DNA from 4 places in the Pseudodesulfovibrio thermohalotolerans genome. Region 2 is predicted to be linked to each of the others. Evidence: predicted binding sites of a transcription regulator. Region 2 holds the regulator's gene; each other region holds the start of a gene.

Region 1 (5,444 bases), 1.8 Mb from region 2:
AGCGGGACAACTCCTCGGTCCATGCCAGGGACGAACTGAGTACAAAACGCATAAAGACCTGCAACGTGAGGGCAAACACCATTGTCGCAATCAAAATCATGCAGGCGCCTTCCTCAAAGTTGGTAAAGAATTTTTTAATCATAGACATTCTCGAATTACCATTGGGGGAGATTATGGGCGGGCCGCAACCCGCCCGTTTGCTTTCAAGTCTAGTCCTGGCCCATGATCTTCAATGCGTTGTCGATCTTGTCCTTTCCACCCACGGTTTCATAATATTCAGGCCACAAGGACCGCGCCTTGTTCATCCATACGTCCTCGTCGCTGAGTTCCTTGAGGACCATGCCGTGCTTGAGACAGTTGTCCAGAGCGGTCTTGTTCTGCTGGGCAACCCATTCCCATTCATGCTCGCAGGCTTCTTTGGCGGCCTTCTTGACCAGGGCCTGGGTGTTGGCGGGCAAGCGTTGGAACCATTTTTCCGAAACCAGCAGGGGGCCCACCCAGAGCATGTAATGCAGATCGGTAATATACTTTTGCACTTCCCAAAACTTCTGGTCCTGGTTGATGGAGTGGGGATTTTCCTGACCGTCGGCAACGCCTTGTTGCAAGGCGTTGAAGGTCTCAGACCACGCCAACGGATGCGGCTCTACGCCCCAGGAGCGGAAAGAGTCGAGCTGGATACGCACCTTGGGCACCCGAATCTTGAGGCCTTGGAGGTCGTCAATCTTGGTGATGTCGTGCTTGGAGTTGGTCAGCACGCGGTAGCCGCCGATGAGCCAGCCCAAGGGGCGGGTCATGCTCTGAGTGGCGACCGTGTCGCCCAGATCTGAAACAAAGCCGTCATTTCTGAAGAGGCTGTATGCATTTTCAATCTGGGGGAAGAGGTAGGGCAGAATGGTAATGGTGGCTGCGGGCGCAAAGGGGGTCAGGTTGCCTGCCGCCAGGACTGCAACGTGGAGCTCGGCGTCGCGGAGCTGCTTCACATTCGCTTGTTCCGATCCCATGGAGCCGCCCAGGAATAGATTTACCCGAACCTTGCCGCCCGACTCCTTTTCAACGATTTCCTTGAATTTTTCCAATGCGACGGCATGAAGGCTTCCGGAGGGATTGGCCGTAGCGGCCATGATCATGGTTCCCTTGTAGTTTTCCGCAAAAGCTGAGGTGGAAAATAGGAACAATGCTGCGGTCATAATCAGGATCAATGTTTTTTTCATTATAGGCTCCAGATTGACAGGTTTTGAGCGGGCTTATGGAAAAGCCCCTTGGCTGCGATGCCTGGGCATCGCGGGCCATCCAGTCGTTTCATTGGTTGACGATTTTACATTTGATTTTCGAAAAGGCTGTAAAATCACAATCTGACTGTATTTAAATAGAACTTACCAGTAGCCATACTGAGCTATGGTCAGAGTCGCGTCTTGAATTGGGCTCCACACCAATTGAGGATACGACGGCAACTCCAGTTCGGCAGAACCCTCACCCGCACGAACTGGTTTATAAATTTGCAAGGAGGGTGCCTCTCTTGTGAAAACAAGAACAATAGCTTGCACAAAGTGTGTGGCTAAGCCACAGCTAATAAGGATAACTACAAGCGTTATTTATACAACATACTAAAAGACTTAGACTATGAATGAGAAAAGGAGTTTCCAAGTCTTTAATAAAAATTTTGAATTTTTCAGATCGTCCAGAATCATCACTTGTGAATTGTAAAACAATTTGAAAAAGGCAAAGGCGACCGTATGTTTCCGCAGTGCAACAAATAGTTTTTTTGCCCGGAAACTAAGTTGTATCCTACTGTTTTTTAGGAATAAAACGTTGGAATGTTGCACGGCGGAAACGGTTGCGCGGCAGCAACAGACAGCTAGAATTTTGGCGTATCAGACTCAGGCGGGGCAAGCAACTTTACCCCTTTCCTGAGACAAATTTCACATGGATGCAGGTGCCGATCCCGGATTGCTTGTCTTTGCTTCGGGCACAAAAAAGGGACGTTTTCACGTCCCTTTGGATAGTGGGTGGGTGCTGGACCTCTATAGGCCGAGCACCTTCTTGGCGTTTTTGAACATGATGGCTTCAAAGACATCATCAGGCAGGCCGAAACCCTTGTACATGGCTATGGCATCGCGGAAGTCGGCCCCGGGATGGGCGCTGGCGAAAAGCAGCTTGTCGCCTATAAGATTGACCGCTGCCTTCACGTACGCTTCTCCGCCGGGATGGCGCTCGTATTCGGACAACTCCATGTACACATTCTCATTGCGCTCGGTGACCATGATGGCCTCTTCGACCCAGGGGTATCCGCCGTGGCTGATGACAATCTTCAGTTCAGGGAAATCGCGCGCGACGTAGTCGATATAACGGGGGGCGGCGTGCTCCATGACGGCGCCCGGCACCAGCGTGCCCGGGCCGGTGGAGACGACAATGGGGATATCCAATTCGCAACACTTGGCATAGATCGGATAATACTTGGCGTCATTCACGAAAAGTTTGGCCAGGTATGGGTCGATGGCCGCGCCATGCATCCCTTCTTCCTTGATCTGGCGAGTCAGCTCGTAAACGCCGTCCATGCCTTTGTGGGGATCTACGCCCATGAATCCGAGGAACATGTCGGGAAATTCCTTAACGAATGACATGACTCCGGCGTTGTTGGCTGCCGCATCATAGGTCATGGAGCAGTCCCGGCCGGTAATGACGGCCTTTACGACATTGTGCTTCTTGATCATTTCCACAACATCAGGGACTTCCTGGGCCACGAGGCGGGTCAGGTCTATTTTGGCAAACATGCCTTTGAACATGGTGCTGTTTGTAAAGCCGTCAATGGTGGCCTGGGTATTCGGCCGAAAACGAAAATCGATAATCTGCACGAGTATTCTCCTTTGAACGAGTGCGTTCGATTGTTCCAGCCCGTTTTGCAAAGGCAGTGCCATGACTTTTCTCGTCAAGGCGCGGTTTATGAAGCAGGGCGCAGGCAAATCGAGAATGTCTGGCAGTGGAACACCGTGCCCATTTCTTTAAAGAAAGCTCAAAGCGTTCTGACGAAGTGAAAATTCATGTTGAAGGCAAGTCGGGACTTTGTGCTCAATTGCAACAAGCGACTTTGTGCGCAACTGCAACAAGCTTGGTAATCAAATGAAATAAAAGAATAAAAATTGATTATGTTGTCGGTGCGCAACAAGATGGCTGGTTTGCTGTTTTTCCCGTCAATAGGGGTTTTAAACGGATAGGTTAGTAAAAACAGTATGTTGAGTGTTTGGCATGATCGATGCTTATTGTGAAGTGCGCTCTGAGCGCGTGGCTCCACAACCATTATTTTAAGAATAAGCACCAGCTAACATTCATTATTTAGGAGTACTGAAATGACCAATTGTGACTGCTGCCTGTCGCCCCAGGAGGCACGGATTGCGAACAGCGTCGACACCCGTGCCGGCCGCGAACGCATCTATGAAATTCTTGATTCTTTCCACATGACCACGCCTTTTATCGACATTGAGCGCGCCCGGTACTTCACCGAGTCCATGAAGGCCACCGAAGGCCAGCCCATGGTCCTGCGTTGGGCCAAGGCTCTGATGAACTGCGCTGAGAAAATGACCGTATATATTACTCCCGGCTCCCTGATCGCCGGTCGTGCAGGCAAGCTTGGCCGTTACGGCATCCTGTACCCGGAGATCGACGGCGACTTCTATTCCATCCTCGGTGAGCTGGACAAACGCGAAAAGAGCCCCTTCAAGATCACTCCTGAGGAAGTCGATATCGTTGTCAACGAAATCGCTCCTTTCTGGAAGGGCAAGACCTACCACGAGCACCTGAACGGAGCCATGCCCGACGACCTGCGTGGCGTGACTTACGACGATGACATGGGCCTGAAGTCTAAGTTCGTTGTCTCCGAAACTTCCTCTTACCGCTCCGCCCTGCAGTGGGTCCACGATTACGACAAGGTTCTGAAGCGCGGTTTCAATGACATCAAGCGTGAAGCCGAGGAACATCTGGCCGAACTCGACGATCAGAGCCCGGTCCAGATGTGGGAAAAGCGTCCCTTCTACGAGGCCATGGTCATCATCTGCGATGCCATCACGCTGTGGGCCCGCCGCCACGCCGATCTCGCCCGCGATCTGGCCGCCAAGGAGACCGACAAGATCCGCAAGGCCGAGCTGCTGGCCATGGCGGACCGTTGTGAGCGTATGCCCGCCGAGCCCGCCAAGGACTTCCGCGACGCCATCCAGTCCCAGTGGTTCGTGCAGATGTTCTCTCGCATCGAGCAGAAGGCTTCCGCCATCATCTCCAACGGCCGCATGGACCAGTACCTGTTCCCGTACTACGAGCAGGACCTCGAAGCCGGTACCTTGACCCGCGAACAGGCCAAGGAGCTGCTGGAAATGATGTGGGTTGAGATGGCTCAGTTCATCGACCTCTACATCAACCCCACCGGCAATGAGTTCAATGAAGGCTATGCCCACTGGGAAGCCGTCACCATCGGCGGCCAGACCCCGCAGGGCGAGGACGCCACCAATGACCTGTCCTACCTCTTCCTGGAGTCCAAGCGTGAGTTTCCGTTGAACTACCCCGACCTGGCCGCCCGTATCCACTCCTGTTCCCCGGAGCGGTTCCTGGCCGAAATAGCCGAGACCATCAAGGACGGCTCCGGTTTTCCGAAGCTTATCAACGATGAGGAAGTCATTCCCCTGTACACCGCCAAGGGTGCTCCTTACGACCAGGCCATGGACTACTCCGTCTCCGGCTGCACCGAAGCCCGTATGCCCAACATCGAGACCTACACCTCCGGTTGTGTGTACGTTAACTTCGCCACGGCCGTTGAAATGACCATGCACAACGGACGTATGCTCAAGTACGGTGACGAAGTCATCGGCCTTGAAACCGGCGACGTCACTGAGATGAAGACCTGGGACGAGTTCTACGACGCCTACATCAAGCAGCACAACAACCTGCTCGTGAAGGCCTTCCGCCAGCAGTACATCGTTGACTCCCTGCGCCCCGAGCACTTCGCTACTCCGCTGGCTTCCGTCCTGCACGACCTGTGCATGAAGGAAGGTCTGGACCTCCAGAACCAGTTCATTCCCGGCGGCCTTGAGTACTCCTACTTCGAGTTCCTGGGCTACGGTACCGTGGTCGATTGTCTGTCCGCCATCAAGAAGGTCGTCTTCGAAGACAAGAAGCTGACCATGGAAGAAGTCCTCAAGGCCATCACCGCCAATTTCGATGGATACGAAGACATCCGCGAGATCCTGCGTTCGGCTCCGAGCTACGGCAACAATGATCCGTACGCCGACGCCATCGCCAAGGAAATCGACGCGGTCTGCCAGCGTTACGCCGCGAAGTACTCCAAGGAGCGCGGCGTGAACCTGGATGTGCGCTACGTGCCCATCACCTCCCACGTTCCCTTCGGCAAGGTCGTTTCCGCTCTGCCCAACGGCCGCGAAGCCTGGACCGCTCTTTCCGAT
Region 2 (5,444 bases):
GCGTAACGACGGACCAGCTCAGCCATCTTTGCCTCAAGGAAAAGGACCTGCGGGGTGATGCCGAGTTCTCGAAAACCTTCCAGCGCCTGAGCCCATCCGTCCACAAATTCGAGCTGGCGCAGGTCCATGCCTAGCGCAAGCCCCCGATACTTGGTATCGAACTTGAGAATAAGGTCAGCCAGCTTGGGCGACATTTCGGACGGCAGGCCGTCGATACAAAAGAAGCCGAGGTCTTCGAAAACCCGAAGAGCCGTACTCTTGCCGGAACCCGAGAGTCCGGTAACGATGACCACGGGAAAGGAATTGTTCGACGTCATCGGTGCACACCCATCGGTTTAGACGCTTTTGAGGAGAGTCCAGAGAGCCTCAGTATCTTCAGCCGTGAGGAAAGCCTTGCGGAATTCCTCGTCCTTGAGAAGACGGGATATCTGAGCCAGAACGCGCAGATGCATACCCGCCACCTGTTCCGGCGCGAGCACCAGGAAGAAAATGTTGCAGGGGCTGTGATCGAGCGCCTCGAACTCCACGCCTTTCAGGCTGCGGCCCACGACAACGATGACCTTCTCCAAGTCCTCAAGCTTGCCGTGCGGAATGGCGATGCCATCGCCGATCCCGGTGGATCCGAGTCTTTCTCGATCGAGAAGGACACGGACCGCCAGGTCCGTGTCCATCTCTGGATATTGTTCGCCCAAGGGGGCGACTAGTTCATGCAATACGTCCGACTTGTTCTCGGACTGCAATTCGGGAAGGATCAGCTCCTTCGCCAGATAATCACTGAGTTTCATGCTTAGTTACCGGGGTCGATCAGTCCGTAATCGCCGTTTTTTCTCTTGTATATGACGTTAACGCCTTCGGTCTCCGAATTGCGAAACACCAGGAACTCATTTTCAAGGGCATCCAACTGCATGGCGGCCTCGTCCACGGACATGGGCTTGGGCTCGTATGCGTCGGAGCCAACGATGGTTGGAGCTGCACCGCCGCCTTCCTCGAAGGACAGGTAGTTCATCTGCGCCATTTTATTGGGACGCGCCTGTCTGGGGCGGTTCTTCATCTTTTCCCGCATCTTGCGGAGCTGGGCTTCCAGCTTGTCCAGGACCATGTCGATGGTCGAATACATATCTTCAGAATCTTCGTAGGCCGAGATATGAATGCGATCCGAGTTCAGGATCACATCCGCCTTGTGGCGGAACTTGTCGACCAACAAATTGACCTGGAGATCTGCTTCCGCATCGGAAACGTATTTCGCTACCTTTTCAAAACGCTTTTCCGCGTACCCCTTGAGGTGATCGGAAGGCTCGAAATTCTTGAAAGTGAAGCTGATGTTCATACGCTGCCTCCTGGTTGCGTTTGCGGCAAGCAGAATCTAGAAATACTGCTTGCGTTTGGAAGAAGAAGGAATGCCCATGGCCGAGCGGTATTTGGCGACCGTGCGCCTGGCGATATTCACTTCCAGCTTTTCCTGGAGGATTTCGCCGATTCTCTCGTCACTGAGCGGTTTCTTCGTGTCTTCTTCCGAGATCATTTGCTTGATGAGCGCCTTGACGCTCTCCGAACCCACCTGGGAACCGTCATTGAGGTCCAGGGCCGAGTTGAAGAAGAACTTCAACTCGAAAATTCCATGAGGAGTCGAAACATACTTGCTGGTAGTGATCCGGCTCACGGTGGACTCGTGCATCTCTATATCCTCAGCCACCTCCTTGAGGATCAGGGGTTTGAGCTTTGTTACGCCTTCCTCGAAAAAGGCTCTTTGAAAACCGACAATACTTTCAACTACTTTATACAAGGTTCGCTGCCGCTGGTACAGACTTTTCATCAACCACGCGGCGGAGCGCATCTTTTCCTGAAAGTATTCCTTTTCCTTGTCGGCCGCCCCCTTCATGGAGTCCATGTAGAAGGTGTTCATCTGCAAACGGGGCATCCCATCTTCATTAAGAATGATGACAAAATCTTCCCCGTATTTGTAGACGAAGACATCAGGGCTGACATAGTGCGGCTCAGTGCTGGAAAAATTGGCGCCCGGCATGGGGTCCAGGGTCTGGAGAAGATCCAAATACTCCTTGAGCTCTTCCATGGAAATCTTGAACTTGCGGGCAAGGGGCTTGTAGCGGTTCTTTTCCAGATCTTCCAGATGGTCCTGCACGAGGGACACCAGGATCGGGTCGTCGTAATCAAGAACCTCCATCTGAACCAGAAGACACTCCTGCGGAGTGCGCGCGCCCACCCCGACGGGATCGAGATGCTGAATGCGAGTGAGTACGCTCTCAATCTCCTCCTCGGAAGCCTGAACCATGGCGGTCAACTCTTCCATGGAAGCCTGGAGATAGCCGTTGGAATCAAGATTGCCGAGGATGACATCACCAATCGCAAGCTCGCTTTCGCTGAAACTGGAAAGCCGCATCTGCCAATTGAGATGGCCTTCCAGGGACGGCTTGGAAGCCAACCGCGCCTCAAAGGAAACGCCCTCCTCAGGCACTTCCAGGTCGCGGGACAACGCCTGCTTGGAGGTGGAGGAAAATTCGCCGAGATAGTTCTCCCAATCCGCATTGCGGACCAGTTCCTCTTCGGCCTGAGACTCGGTCAGAACCTCGGACTTGTCCGATACCTCGGTTTCGGTTTCGGTCTCATCCAGGAAAGGATTCTCCAACAATTCCTGCTGCACCGTCTCCAACAGTTCAAGACGGGAGAGTTGCAGCAGCTTGATGGCCTGCTGCAACTGGGGCGTCATGACCAGTTGCTGTGAGAGCTTGAGCTGTTGTCGAAGTTCCAATCCCATGATTCGTCACTCGCTTAGGGTTGCGTTTATCGGCTGCCGGATAAAGAAATTTTTTTTGCTCGGCTTGCCATTTCTTTCGGTTGAACTATGCCACAACGAATTAAAGGATGCAACACCATTGTGATAACATCCTGTTTCTATTCGCAATCAATCGAATATATTATGGTATGAAAAAAGTGTACCAACCTTTGGGTACAGTGTAAATCGAGAAAGCTAAAAAAAGATGTGGGCGGTGAATCAGAGCCGGAAATCTTCGCCCAGATAAATCTGCCGGGCTCGGCTGGACTTCACGATATCGGTCGGAGCCCCTTCAAGAATGACCGTACCTTCGTAAACGAGATAGGCTCTGTCACAAATATTCAAAGTTTCCCGAACGTTGTGGTCGGAAATGAGAATACCGATCTCCATGGACTTGAGTACGGAGATGATTTCCTGGATGTCGATGACCGCGATGGGGTCGATACCCGCGAATGGCTCATCAAGAAGAATGAACTGCGGGTCGAGAATAAGCGCCCTGGCAATCTCCAGCCTGCGCCGCTCACCGCCGGACAAAAACATGGCCGCCTGATCCGCCAGCTTGGTGATGGTGAACATCTCAAGCAATTCATCCGCCCTCGCCCGCTGCTCCTTGGAAGTCATGGAGGTCTGTTCGAGAATGATCTCCAAATTCTGGCGCACGGTCAGCTTCTTGAAGATGGAGCTTTCCTGCGGCAGATAACTTACCCCAAGCCGGGCGCGTTCGTGCAGCGGTTTGTCCGTAAGCTCCTGCCCATCCAGGGTGACCACCCCGGTATTGGGCTGCACGATGCCCACAAGCATGTAGAACGTCGTGGTCTTTCCCGCGCCGTTCGGGCCAAGCAGGCCGACGACTTCCCGGGAGTTGAGCTCGATGTTGATGCCATGCACGACCTCTTTCTGGCCGTACCGCTTGGACAGGTTGGTTGCGCGCAGACCTTCGCCCATGGCTATTGCACCTTCATGTTGCCGGGGGTCATGAAGATGGCCTTGACGCGCTGCTCGCCGCCTATGACCTCCGACCGGTCGTCCTTGATATGGAAATTGATGACTTCGCCCGTCAGGGAATTGGGGCCGTCCTGCAACTTGGGATTCTGTTCCATCTTGAGAAGCTGCGGGCCGACCAGATAGGTCAGTCTGCCGCAGGTTCCCTCGGTGTTGCCCTTCTTGGCTCGAACACTGCCCTCGGCAACGATTCGCTCAACGCTGTCGGCCGAGAATTTCCTCTGTCCGTCAGCCAAAAGGTAGGCCGAAAGTTTGTCGGCCCAAAGGGTCAGTTCGCCGTGGACCGCGACAACGTTGCCTTCGAAGGAAATGACCTTGCCCGCCTCGTCATAGGTCATGCGGTCGGAGGTGATCTTTACCGGCGCACGGCTCGGATCGACACTCACCGGAACGGATGCGGGCGGCGGAGTCTCGGCCACGGGCGCCTTGACCTCGCCTTCGCCGGAATCCTGTTGCGGAGCGGCGGCCGGCGTGGGTTCGGCCTTCTTCACCTGTACTGTTTTGAAATATTTGGCGTTGGCATACCCGATGGCTTTGGACAGGTCGCGTTCCTTTTCATCGAGTTCGAATACTGCCACCCAGCCGTTTTGCGGAAAGTCGGTCCTCACCCGCTGCCCTTTGGTCAGCGTGACCACATGAGCCGAGCCCGGAGCGGGTTCCTTGCGAACGTTGAGGTTGACCGTAGCCTCGGACACCTCGCCCCAGTCCTGGGCCATCGCCCCGGCCGGAATCAGGAGCACAACCAGCATCAGCAAAATAACCGTTTGGCGAACCGTATTCAGCAACGTCTTATTCCTTGTCGTCTTGCAAAGGACTTCCAACCAGTCCCTCGGGGGCCAGCAACGCTTCCACGCCACCTGCGGCCACCAGTTGTCTCGTGACAAGATCGATCTCCAGGGCCTTGGCCTGGACGATCATGTCGGAACGGCGCAACGAGACGCCGCCTTTGAGGTACACCTTACCTATCGCCCCCACATAATCAAGCTGCTGGGCATCCAAGGCCAAATCGCCGAAGCGGCCGCTGACCCTGTCGTACAGTGTGAGGTTGTCATTCTCCTGATCCACCTCGCCACGCTCCGACTGCACATAGACCTCTTGGCGGTCATCGCCGAAAAACGCGGTGAGCTGCGGGAAATTCACGGCAATGATACCGAGTTCCTGATTGTACTTCGCGCTTTTGGCCAGGAGCTTCCAATTCAGACTTCCCTGCTTGCCCTGCACCAATTCGATGTCCTCAGCCGAAATATCGGCGTCGGCGAACATGGCCTCACGGGATATGGGGGCGCGCTCAACGTCTTCCTTCGGCTCCAGAATAGGATCGGAAAGAAAGAGTTCGTTGACGCCCACGCCTAAAAGCAGCCCCAAAGCGAATATGACGAGAAGAATCAGAGCCGGACGGCCTTTCATCTAGTCCACCCAGTAATTGAGGGCTTTTTCCTTGAGGCCCCGGGCTTCAATGATGAAGGTGACAGCCTCGCGAACCGCGCCCTCCCCGCCTTTGCGGGTGGACATCCAGTCGGCGGCCTCGGCCACCTCGGGCACGGCGTTGGGCACGCAAAGGGCCAGCCCCGCGCGTTTCATAACGGCCAAATCAATCCAATCGTCGCCCATGAAGGCGGCCTCGCTCGGATCGACCCCGGCTTTTTCACAT
Region 3 (5,444 bases), 1.3 Mb from region 2:
GAACAGGCCGCCGCCAAAAAACTTCGCAAGTGCATCGTGTTTTCTCGGGACCTGCCCGCCGGGCACGTGCTCACCGAGGCCGACCTGACCACCCGCTGCCCGCGCGTGGGCATCTCCCCGGTCCATTGGGACGAAGTCCTCGGCGCAGCCCTCAATCGCCCCGTCAAGCACGAGGAGCCCGCCCAATGGGATACCCTCAGGCTTACTCAGTCCGCTTGCGCCGGAGCCGCTTCGTCTTAGGACGAATACACAAGTCGTGAAAAAGTGTGGGCGCGGGATGCGTCCACACTTTTTTTTGCGCCTTTGAAAACCGGGGCGCAAAAAAAGGCGGTCGCGCAATGCGCGGCCGCCTTGATTCTTGACGCTGCGTCCGACTATGCCTTGGGCGGGTCGGGGAGGGCGAGGACAGGAGCGATGATCTTTTCCATGGCCTTGCCTGTAGCGGTATCGCGGTGGACTTTCATGAAGGGGTAGCCTTCGTCGCCGGATTCGGCCACGGCCGGATCGAGAGGGATGCGGCCGAGGAACTGGACGCCCGCTTCCTTGGCGAGGGCTTCGCCGCCGCCGGACTTGAAGATGTCGTGGACCTTGCCGCAATCGGGGCAGGCGAAGCCGGACATGTTTTCAACGATGCCGAGCACGCGGTTGCCCACTTCGCCGACAAAGGACACGGACCGGCGGACGTCGTCGATGGCCACGCCCTGCGGGGTGGTGACGATGACGGCCATGGCGGTGGGGCCGAGGGTTTGCATGGTGGACAGGGGCTCGTCGCCGGTTCCCGGAGGGCAGTCGACGATGAGGTAGTCGAGATCGCCCCACATGACGTCTTCGACGAACTGTTTAATGAGACCTATCTTGACCGGACCACGCCAGATGACGGCCTGGCGATCGTCCTGGAGCAGAAAGCCGAGTGACATGACCGACAGGTTCTTGCTCCAGGGCACAGGTTCCATGACCTGGTCGCCGATGTGCGGCTGCTGGCCCTTGAGGGAGAGCAGACGCGGCACGCTTGGGCCGTGCACGTCCACGTCGAGCAGACCGACCTTCTTGCCCGCGAGGGACAGGGCCACGGCGATGTTTGCGGCCACGGTGGACTTGCCCACGCCGCCCTTGCCGGACATAACCACAATCTTGTGTTTGATGCGGCCCAGGGTCTTTTGCAGTTTTTGCTCTTCGGGCTTGTCGCAGCCCGTGGTGCTGGTACAGGTTCCGTCAGGCGAGGCGGAGGAACATCCTTCACAACCACTCATACTATTCTCCTGAAAAACGGCGACCCGAAGCCGCCTTAGAAGTACATGCAGGTCCCGAACCGGCGAACGGTCGCGGCCGGGTCACAGAGAGATAACCATGGCCCGAAAAAAGTCAAACCGTCGCTCCGGGCATGGTCAATTCGGCGAGGCCATCGTGGAGGTAGCCTTCGAGCACCTGATTCTCGGTGCCTGTCAGCCAGGGGATGACCGTGATTCCGGCTCGCTCCAGGGCGTGCCGGGTCCGGTTGCGGATGGCCCCGCACAAAAAAATGGTTACCCCGCAGGCCAATATGGCGGATGTCCTGTCCATAGGGTCCTTTGAGGGAAGGGATAGGAGGCCTGCGGGGTAAAAGTTGTCGTCACGTATTTCAAACAGCTTGTATCCGTCCGCGTTCTCGCACACGGACGCCAGTCGGTCCTGGTAGCACGCCAGGCAGATCAGCTTGGCGGAATCCGTCTTCATCGTCTCTCTCCAAATGTCCGGCAGGACCCGAACCGGTTGTTTTTAAATAAGCATGGACTGTGCCAAATTAAAATCATAATAAATTCAATATGTTAAATTGTAGAGGGTCGTTCTGTTGGGCGAATTATTCGCCCGAAATGTAAGGTGATGGCGAATTATTCGCCCTGATCGGAACCGACCAGCAGGCGGCGCAAAGTGTCTTTGGTGATGCCGAGTTCGCGACACGCGGCCATGCGTTTGCCGCTGTTGCGGCGCACGGCTTCCCTGGCGGCACGGCGCTTGATGGCGTCCATGGTCCCGGACAGCCCGTCGGGCGCATCGGCGGAGGGCTTGGCCGGGTGAAGGTATTCCGGGAGATGCTCCACCTGGATGAATCCGTCCGGGCAGAGGATGAAGGCGTATTCAAGGATGTTTTCCAGCTCGCGCACGTTGCCAGGGTAGTCGTGGCGCATGAGCACGTGCATGGCGTCCTCGCTGACGCCCCGGATGGCCTTGTTGCGCAGTCCGTTGAACTCGGCGAGGAAGTGGTCGATGAGCAGGGGCAGGTCCTCCTGCCGCTCGGTCAGCGGGGGCAGGGTCAGGGTGACCACGTTGAGCCGGTAGAAGAGGTCCTGGCGGAACGTCCCTTCGGCCACGGCGTCTTCCAGATTCCGGTTGGTGGCGGCTACCACGCGCACGTCGGCGTGCATCGGAGTGAGGCCGCCAAGCGGCTCGAAGGTCTTTTCCTGGAGGAAGCGCAGGAGTTTGACCTGGAGGTTCTGGGGCATGTCGCCTATCTCGTCCAGAAAGACCGTGCCGCCGTCGGCCAGTTCGAACCGGCCCGGCTTGTCCTTGCGCGCGTCGGTGAAGGCTCCGGCCTTGTAGCCGAACAGCTCGGATTCCAGCAGGGTGTCGGGCAACGCGCCGCAGTTCACCGCGACGAACGGCCCGTCCCGGCGCGGGCTCAGGGAATGGATGGCCCGGGCGAAAAGTTCCTTTCCGGTGCCGCTCTGGCCCAGCAGCAGGGTCGTGGCCTCGGACCGGCTGATCTGCGGCAGGATGCGGAATATTTTTTCCAACGCCTGGCTGCGGCCCACGATGTTCTCGAACCTGTATATGTCCTTGGCCTGTTGCCGGGCCACGTGGATGTCGGTCAGGTCGCGGAAGGTCTCCACCCCGCCGATCACGTTGCCGTCGTTGTCCTTCAGGGGCGAGGCCGAGATGGCGATGGGCAGGGTGGTGCCGTCGGAGCGGACGATGAAGATGGACTTGTTGACGATGCGCCCGCCCTTGCGGATGCAGGACTTGAGCGCGCATTGGCCGTCGCAGAGCGAGGAGCGGAACACGTCCCAGCACTTGCGGCCCAGGGCGTCATCACTGGAAATGCCGGTGATCCGCTGCGCGGATTCGTTGAAATAGGTCACGTTCCAGTCCGCGTCCACGGTAAACAATCCGTCGGCGATGGACGCGAACACGGCTTCGAGCGGTAGGTCTTTTGGGAACGGCATGGGCCGACCCTACATCCGTCCGGCCTGCTTGCCAAGAGGTGATGGGCGAAAAATTCGCCCACTTTGTCCGGGTACTGCCAGGCAGGAACGGGGCATGAAAAAAGGCCGCCCTGAGGCGGCCCTGTCGTTCATAGTCGGCTGTGAAGCGTGTCGACTACAGTTTCTCGGCGCGCTTCTTGCGAAGCCACTCGTACCACTGCTCCATGTTGTCGCCGGTCCGCGCGGAGATGGGCATGACCTCGATGTCCTTGTTCAGCTTCTTGGCGTGATTTTCGGCCTTTTGGAGGTCGAAATCCACGTAGGGGAGCAGGTCCACCTTGTTGAGCAGCATGACCGCGGAGATGTGGAACATGAACGGGTATTTCTCGGGCTTGTCGTCGCCCTCGGCCACGGACAGGAGAGTGACCTTGTAGTCTTCACCCACGTTAAATTCTGCCGGGCAGACCAGGTTGCCCACGTTTTCCACGAAAAGGATGTCCAGATCGTCGGTGTCGATGGCCTTGAGTGCGTCCATGACCATGCCGGAATCCAGGTGGCAGCCGCCCTCGGTGTTGATCTGCACGGCCTGTGCGCCGGTGGCGGCAACGCGCTGGGCGTCGTTGTCGGTCTGCAGGTCGCCTTCAATGACCGCCATCTTGAACTCGTCCTTGAGGTCGGTCAGAGTCCGTTCGAGCAGGGTCGTCTTGCCCGCGCCCGGCGAACTCATCAGGTTCAGGCACAGGATCTTCTTGACCCGAAATTTCTTCTGCAACTCGTCAGCCAGCCTGTCGTTGGCTTCGAGAACATTGCGAACTATGGTCACTTCCTTGGACATGGTTTCTCCTTGTCTTTATTGCTGGTCGTCCACTTCGATGGAGTCGATGAGCAGTTCCTTGCCCTCCAGCACCTCGTGGCCCAGCAGGGCGTCGCACTTGGGGCAGGGCATACATCGGGTGTGCTCCGGGCTGAAGATCTCTCCGCATTCGCCACAGGCAACCTTCACCGGCACTTCGATGACTTCTAGCTCGGCTCCGTCGAATTCTCCGCCGGGAATGAGCGCTTCCCAGGCGAACTGAAGGGATTCGGTGACCGCTCCGGCAAGTCTGCCGTTCTTGATGGTCACTTTCGTGAGCTTCTGGCCGTCATACTTGACCATCTCTTCGCGCAGGATGCCAAGGATGGATTCGACAATCGACATTTCATGCATGGAGAACGCACTACACCGATTTCCCTATGGTATCAAGGGGGTTTTCCTGCTTCCGGCAATACCCGGACCCATTGGCGGAAAACCCCTATGAAATGTATCCGTATCGGTTGACTTGCGAGTCAGTTGGGGCATATGACGAAAACCAACTTGTTCTCAGGGCGGGGTGGAAGTCCCCACCGGCGGTGATCTGGCTTGCCAGTCAGCCCGCGAGCGCCTCTCCGGGTGGAGAGGGACGAGCAGACCCGGTGTAAATCCGGGGCCGACGGTTATAGTCCGGAATGAAGAGAATGAGGCAGTTTCGCAGCCGTTGCCCGACGATTTCGTTGGAAATTCGGCTGTCCGTCGGGCGCGGAAGTGCTCGTCGGTCTGTCTATGCGCCCTGATTCATTCATACTCTTCATTTAAGGAGAAGAAACATGATGGATCAGCCTTTACTCAAACAGTTCGGCGGCCCCATGTCGCGGGTCGAGCACGCCTTGGCGGCCCTCCGGCGCGGCCGGGGCGTTCTGGTCACCGACAACATCGAACGCGAAAACGAGGGAGACCTCATCTTCGCCGCCGAGACCCTGACCGTTCCTCAGATGGCCATGCTTATCCGCGAGTGCAGCGGCATTGTCTGTCTCTGCATGACCGAGGAGAAGATCAAGTCCCTTGGTCTGCCCATGATGGTCGAAAACAACCGCAGCCGCTACAACACCGCCTTCACGGTATCCATTGAGGCTGTGGAGGGCGTGACCACCGGCGTTTCCGCAGCGGATCGCCTGGCCACGGTCAAGGCGGCCATCGCCCAGGACGCCAAGCCCGGCGATCTGGCCAGCCCCGGCCATGTCTTTCCGCTCTGCGCCCGTCCCGGCGGCGTGCTTGAGCGCGGCGGCCACACCGAGGCAGTGGTCGACCTGACCCGCCTGGCGGGCCTGACCCCGTGCGGCGTGCTCTGCGAGTTGACCAACCCCGACGGCACCATGGCCCGTCAGCCTGAAATCGTGACCTTCGCCCGCAAGCACAACATGACCGTTTGCACCGTGGACGACATCGCTTCCTACCGCAAGATTCGGGAG
Region 4 (5,444 bases), 490 kb from region 2:
ACGTCCTTGCCGGAAGCGAGGACGTGGTCCACTCCGCCGTAACCGATGTCGTAGGCCCAGCCGTCACCACCGAAGATCCACACGGACTTCTTGGTGAACAGGTCGGAACCGGCGGCGATCTCCTTCAGCAGGGCGTCGTCGGCGCCTTCCAGGGCGGCCTTCAGGGTAGCGCCGGCTTCGGCGGAACCTGCGGCGTCGTCCTTGGCGGCCAACCAGCCCTCAAGGGCGGCCTTGACATCGCCGGTGGCGGAGGCGACGGCCTCTTCGCACTTGGCGATCAGGGTATTGCGGCGGTTGCTGACGCCCATCTCGATACCGAAGCCGAACTCGGCCGCGTCCTCGAACAGGGAGTTGCCCCAGGCGGGACCGAAACCGTCGCTGTCGGTGCAGTAGGGGGTGGAAGGTGCGGAAGCGCCCCAGATGGAGGAGCAGCCGGTGGCGTTGGCGATAATCATGCGCTCGCCGAACAGCTGGGTCAGCACCTTGACGTACGGGGTCTCGCCGCAGCCCGCGCAGGCGCCGGAGAATTCCAGGAGCGACTGCTTGAACTGGGAGCCCTTGACGGAGTCACGCTTGAAGGCGTTCTTGTAGGAGACCGTCTCGGTGAAGTCGAAGTTGGGCACCTCGGCGTCGGTCTGGGTGGCGATGGGCTTCATGACCAGCGCCTTTTCCTTGGCCGGGCAGATGTCGGCGCAGTTGCCGCAACCCAGGCAGTCCATGGTGTTGACCTGCATACGGTAACGCAGGCCCTTGACGTCCTTGCCCTTGGCGTCGACGGTGGCGAAGGAGGCCGGAGCGTTCTTCATCTCATCGTCGGAGACCAGCACCGGGCGCAGGGCGGAGTGCGGGCAGACGAAGGCGCACTGGTTGCACTGGATGCAGTTGTCGGCGATCCACTCGGGGACCTTGATGGCCACGCCGCGCTTTTCGTACTTGGAGGTGGAAAGCGGCACGGTGCCGTCCACGGAGAACACGGAAACCGGCAGGTCGTCGCCCTTCTGGGCCAGGACCGGACGCATGATGTTCTTGACGTAATCGGGCTCGTCGGTGTCGGCCTTCGGGTCGTCGGCCAGGTCGGCCCAGGAGGCCGGGATGGCGATCTCGACGATGGCGTCGGCGGCCTTGTCGACGGCGGCGCAGTTCATCTCGACGATCTGCGGGCCCTTCTTGCCGTATGCCTTGTCGATGCCGTCCTTGAGCAGGCTGACGGCCTGTTCGAAGGGAATGACGTCGGCCAGCTTGAAGAAGGCGGTCTGCATGACCATGTTGATGCGGCCGCCCAGTCCCACTTCGCCGGCGATCTTGACAGCGTCGACGGTGTAGAACTTGAGGTTCTTCTGCGCGATGGTGCGGCGCATGGCGGCGGGCAGCTCCTTGTCCATCTGGTCGGCGGTCCAGGAACAGTTCAGCACGAAGGTGCCGCCGTCCTTGATGCCGTCGAGGACGTCATACAGGTGCACGTAGCTCGGGTTGTGGCAGGCCACGTAGTCGGCCGAAGTGACCAGGTAGGTGGACTGGATGGGGGAGTGGCCGAAGCGCAGGTGGGAGATGGTGATGCCGCCGGACTTCTTGGAGTCGTAGGCGAAGTAGCCCTGCGCGTACATGTCGGTGTTGTCACCGATGATCTTGATGGCCTGCTTGTTGGCACCGACGGTTCCGTCAGAACCGAGACCCCAGAACTTGCACTGGACGGTGCCTTCAGGGGTGGTGTCCAGGGTCCCGGTCGTGACGAGGGAGGCGTTGGTGACGTCGTCCTCGATACCCACGGTGAAGTGGGACTTGGGAGCGTCGGTCGCCATGTTGTCGAACACGGCCTTGGCCATGGCGGGCGTGAACTCCTTGGAGCCCAGGCCGTAGCGGCCGGCGGTGACGACGGGGCCGTTGCCCTGTTCCAGGAAGACGGTGCTGACATCCTGGTACAACGGATCGCCCAGCGCGCCCGGCTCTTTGGTGCGGTCGAGCACGGACACGTACTTGGCGGACTTGGGCAGCACGGCCAGGAAATGCTTGGCGGAGAACGGACGGTACAGGCGCACCTTGATGAGGCCGACCTTTTCGCCGTCTTCAACCATGTGGTTGACAACTTCCTCGATGGTCTCGCAGGAGGAGCCCATGGAGATGACGACGCGTTCCGCATCGGCGGCGCCGACGTAGTCGAAGGGCTTGTAGTTGCGGCCGGTGAGGGCGGAAACCTTGTCCATGTACTCTTCCACGATGGCCGGGATGGCTTCGTAGTAGCTGTTGGAGGCTTCGCGGCCCTGGAAGTAGATGTCCGGGTTCTGGGCGGTGCCGCGGATGTCCGGATGCTCGGGGTTCATGGAGCGGTTGCGGAACTCGGCCACCTTCTCCATGTTCAGCAGGGGCTTCATGTCTTCGTAGTCGATGGTCTCGATCTTCTGAATCTCGTGAGAGGTGCGGAAGCCGTCGAAGAAGGAGACGAAAGGCACGCTGGCCTCGATGGTGGCCAGATGGGAGACCAGGGCGAGGTCCATGACTTCCTGGACAGAGGCGGAGGCCAGCATGGCGAAGCCGGTCTGGCGGCAGGCCATGACGTCCTGGTGGTCGCCGAAGATGGACAGGGCGTGGGCCGCGAGGGCGCGGGCGGACACATGGAAGACGCAGGGCAGCAGTTCGCCGGCGATCTTGTACATGTTCGGGATCATCAGCAGCAGGCCCTGGGAGGCGGTGAAAGTGGTGGTCAGCGCGCCGCCGGCGAGACCGCCGTGCACGGCGCCCGCGGCGCCTGCCTCGGACTGCAGTTGGCGGACCTCAACGGTCTGCCCGAAAATATTCTTGCGGCCTTGTGCCGCCCATTCATCCGCGATCTCGCCCATGGTGGACGAGGGCGTGATGGGGTAGATGGCGGCGGTTTCACTCATGGCATAGGCCACCCAGGCGGCGGCGGTGTTGCCATCCATCGTTTTCATCTTGGACATTAGATTCTTCTCCTAATTGGGGTCGTCGGATTTTTAGGCGTCCGCAGCGCGGACCCTTTCCTTTGAAGACACTGACACTACTCAACATTCGTGCCAACTTTGTGAAAAAGCAAATCAGCCGTACTTTCAGCATGTTATGGAAAAGCAGACGAGAAGGAGGGGGCGTGTCGGACACGAAGTCGAGTCTGAAAAATAGGACGGAAAAAATAATATGGATATGATAAAATCACGGACCACGGGGTTTCCCGCCCAAAAAACTGGTTCGAGAAACACGAAAAAAGGACTGTCCAAAAAAACGGACAGTCCGGAAAAGCCCATGATACGGGGAATATGGAGTGGTCAGCCCTGCTAAATGACGGCCCAGGGCGGTCCGGCTTTCAGGATTTTTCGATGTATCGGGCAGGACTCCGCGTGAGCGCCTTTGAGGTAGCCCGAACTCATGAGGAACTCGCCCACTATTTCACCGCCCACGAATTTGAAGCGGCTCTTGAAGAGTTTGACCCACTCCTGTTTGTCCAGGGGGTGATGGGCGTCGAGCCACGCCTTGAAGGAGCCGTATTCGCGTTGGAGTTCCAGCACGGCCCCGGCGTTGTGGATGGCGGCGTCGATCTTGAGCCGGTTGCGGATGATTCCGGCGTCGGCCAGGAGCCTAGTCCGGTCCGATTCTCCGTAGGCGGCCACGGTGGGGATGTCGAATCCGTCGAACGCCTTGCGGAAGTTCTCTTCCTTGTTGAGGATAGTTCGCCAACTCAGTCCGGCCTGATTGATCTCCAGGATGAGCAAGGCGAACAGTTCGTTGTCGTCCACAACCGGGAAGCCGTACCGGGTGTCGTGGTAAACGCGGTCCAGGTCGTCAGCCGCCCGGGCGGCGCAGAGGTCGCAATAGGTGGCGAAGTCGGCCATACCGTCTCCTAGAGAGACAGGCCGTACTTCTTGAGCAGGCCGTAAAAGTGGGAGCGGGAGAGCTTGGATACTTCGAGAATGCGGGACAGGTCGCCGTCGCACTGGCGGATAAGTTCGCCCAGGTAGACCTTCTCGGCGGTGCTCTTGAAATCGCGCAGGGTGGGCAGTTCCTGTTCGAAAATGTCTTCGAAGATGTCCTGTCCGATTTTTCGGACTGGTTCCGTGTAGCGCGGTGCGCGGGCTTCTTCCTCGGGGGCCGCGTTGGTCATGCGCTCGATCTGTTCCTTGGCCACCCGAATGCGGAGTTCGCGCGGCAGGTGCATGGCGTAAAGCGTCTTTTCGGTGCCCGATGTGACCACGGCCCGTTCCAGGATGTTGAACAGCTCACGCACGTTGCCGGGCCAGTCGTAGTTTTCCAGTGCCGGATGGAAGTCCGATCCGAAGGATTTGAGCGGCATGGAGTATTGACGGCAGAGCTGGTTGACCCGGTAGGTGGCCAGGGACTTGATGTCTTCGGGGCGTTCCCGAAGAGGCGGCAGGTGGATGTGCATCGTCTTGAGGCGATACAGCAGGTCGGAACGGAACGTTCCCTTTTCGACCATGTCGTCCAGGTCGCGGTTGGTGGCCGCAACCAGCCGGAAATCACTGGTCTGCTCGCGGGTATCGCCCACCGGGCGGAAAGTGCGCTCCTGCAGAACGCGCAGGAAGGCCTTTTGCATGGACAGCGGCATTTCGCCCACCTCGTCCAGGAACAGGGTGCCGCCGTCGGCCAGTTTGACCAGGCCGATGCGGTCGTTCTGGGCGCCGGTGAAGGCTCCTTTGCGGTGTCCGTACAGGGTGGATTCCAGCAGGGATTCCGTAAGCCCCGCGCAGTCCACCACCACGAAATTGCCGGTCTTGCGCTTGGAGTTGGCGTGGATGGTGGAAGCGAACAGCTCCTTTCCGGTGCCTGTTTCGCCTGTGATGAGCACGTTGGATTCGGACCGGGCCGCCTGGGACAGGAGGTTGAAGCTGGTCTTGATGATCGGGCTTTCTCCGACCACGCCCTTCATCTCCAGATCGCCGTCGCCGTCGCGGCCCCGTTTTTCCTCATGGTATTTGAGGGCGCGGCCCAGGGTCAGGGATATTTCCCGGATGCTGGACGGCTTGAGCAGATAGTCCCAGACGCCGCCCCTGATGGCCAGTTCCGCGCCGTCGGGATCGCCTTTGCCCGTGAGGATTATCACTTCGGGCGGGTCGGGCAGGGCCATGATGTCCGGCAGGATGCCGAGGCCGTTACCGTCGGGCAGGCGCACATCCAGGAATACCACGTCGAAGGCTTTCTTGCGCATCATCCGCAGCCCGGAGTCCAGGGTATGGGCCGAGGCGCATTCGTGCGGCAGCCTGCTAATCAGGCTCTCCATGGTTTCGCAGACCTCAAGGTCGTCGTCTATAATCAAGATGTCCGCCACGTTATTCCCCTTGCGCTTCGTTGTTCAACACGGTGTTGATGGCTCTGGACAGGTCCTTCTTGTCGTAAGGTTTGATAACCACGAGACGGATGTTCGGCAAGTCCGCGGCCGCGGATACGGCATCCTCACGTCCGGAAATGAGGATCACGGGCAG

The links. Region 2 encodes sigma-54, which starts transcription at its own class of promoters, with help from an activator protein. Its sites were predicted from a motif close to CTGGCACGGNNNNTGCTT; they were not measured.
Region 1: hpsG ((2S)-3-sulfopropanediol dehydratase) is a predicted target of sigma-54. The motif match lies at 3,239-3,256, and genes of this name have one in related genera.
Region 3: LF599_RS15620 (NifB/NifX family molybdenum-iron cluster-binding protein) is a predicted target of sigma-54. The motif match lies at 1,762-1,779, and genes of this name have one in related genera.
Region 4: nifJ (pyruvate:ferredoxin (flavodoxin) oxidoreductase) is a predicted target of sigma-54. The motif match lies at 3,016-3,033, and genes of this name have one in related genera.

The regions. Positions count from the first base shown of each region.
Region 1 is NZ_CP120635.1:249,349-254,792, forward strand. It holds gene LF599_RS01185 (TRAP transporter small permease) at 1-142, opposite strand, end outside; gene LF599_RS01190 (TRAP transporter substrate-binding protein) at 210-1,211, opposite strand; gene LF599_RS01195 (amidohydrolase family protein) at 2,022-2,852, opposite strand; gene hpsG ((2S)-3-sulfopropanediol dehydratase) at 3,345-5,444, shown strand, end outside.
Region 2 is NZ_CP120635.1:2,069,985-2,075,428, forward strand. It holds gene rapZ (RNase adapter RapZ) at 1-317, opposite strand, end outside; gene LF599_RS09840 (PTS sugar transporter subunit IIA) at 336-785, opposite strand; gene hpf (ribosome hibernation-promoting factor, HPF/YfiA family) at 788-1,327, opposite strand; gene rpoN (RNA polymerase factor sigma-54) at 1,364-2,773, opposite strand; gene lptB (LPS export ABC transporter ATP-binding protein) at 3,011-3,736, opposite strand; gene lptA (lipopolysaccharide transport periplasmic protein LptA) at 3,739-4,542, opposite strand; gene lptC (LPS export ABC transporter periplasmic protein LptC) at 4,583-5,200, opposite strand; gene LF599_RS09870 (KdsC family phosphatase) at 5,201-5,444, opposite strand, start outside.
Region 3 is NZ_CP120635.1:3,325,037-3,330,480, reverse strand. It holds gene LF599_RS15630 (N-acetylneuraminate synthase family protein) at 1-240, shown strand, start outside; gene LF599_RS15625 (Mrp/NBP35 family ATP-binding protein) at 375-1,250, opposite strand; gene LF599_RS15620 (NifB/NifX family molybdenum-iron cluster-binding protein) at 1,363-1,713, opposite strand; gene LF599_RS15615 (sigma-54 interaction domain-containing protein) at 1,869-3,200, opposite strand; gene hypB (hydrogenase nickel incorporation protein HypB) at 3,355-4,014, opposite strand; gene LF599_RS15605 (hydrogenase maturation nickel metallochaperone HypA/HybF) at 4,030-4,386, opposite strand; FMN riboswitch at 4,532-4,679, shown strand; gene ribB (3,4-dihydroxy-2-butanone-4-phosphate synthase) at 4,806-5,444, shown strand, end outside.
Region 4 is NZ_CP120635.1:2,557,968-2,563,411, reverse strand. It holds gene nifJ (pyruvate:ferredoxin (flavodoxin) oxidoreductase) at 1-2,936, opposite strand, end outside; gene LF599_RS12180 (DNA-3-methyladenine glycosylase I) at 3,285-3,839, opposite strand; gene LF599_RS12175 (sigma-54-dependent transcriptional regulator) at 3,848-5,290, opposite strand; gene LF599_RS12170 (hybrid sensor histidine kinase/response regulator) at 5,292-5,444, opposite strand, start outside.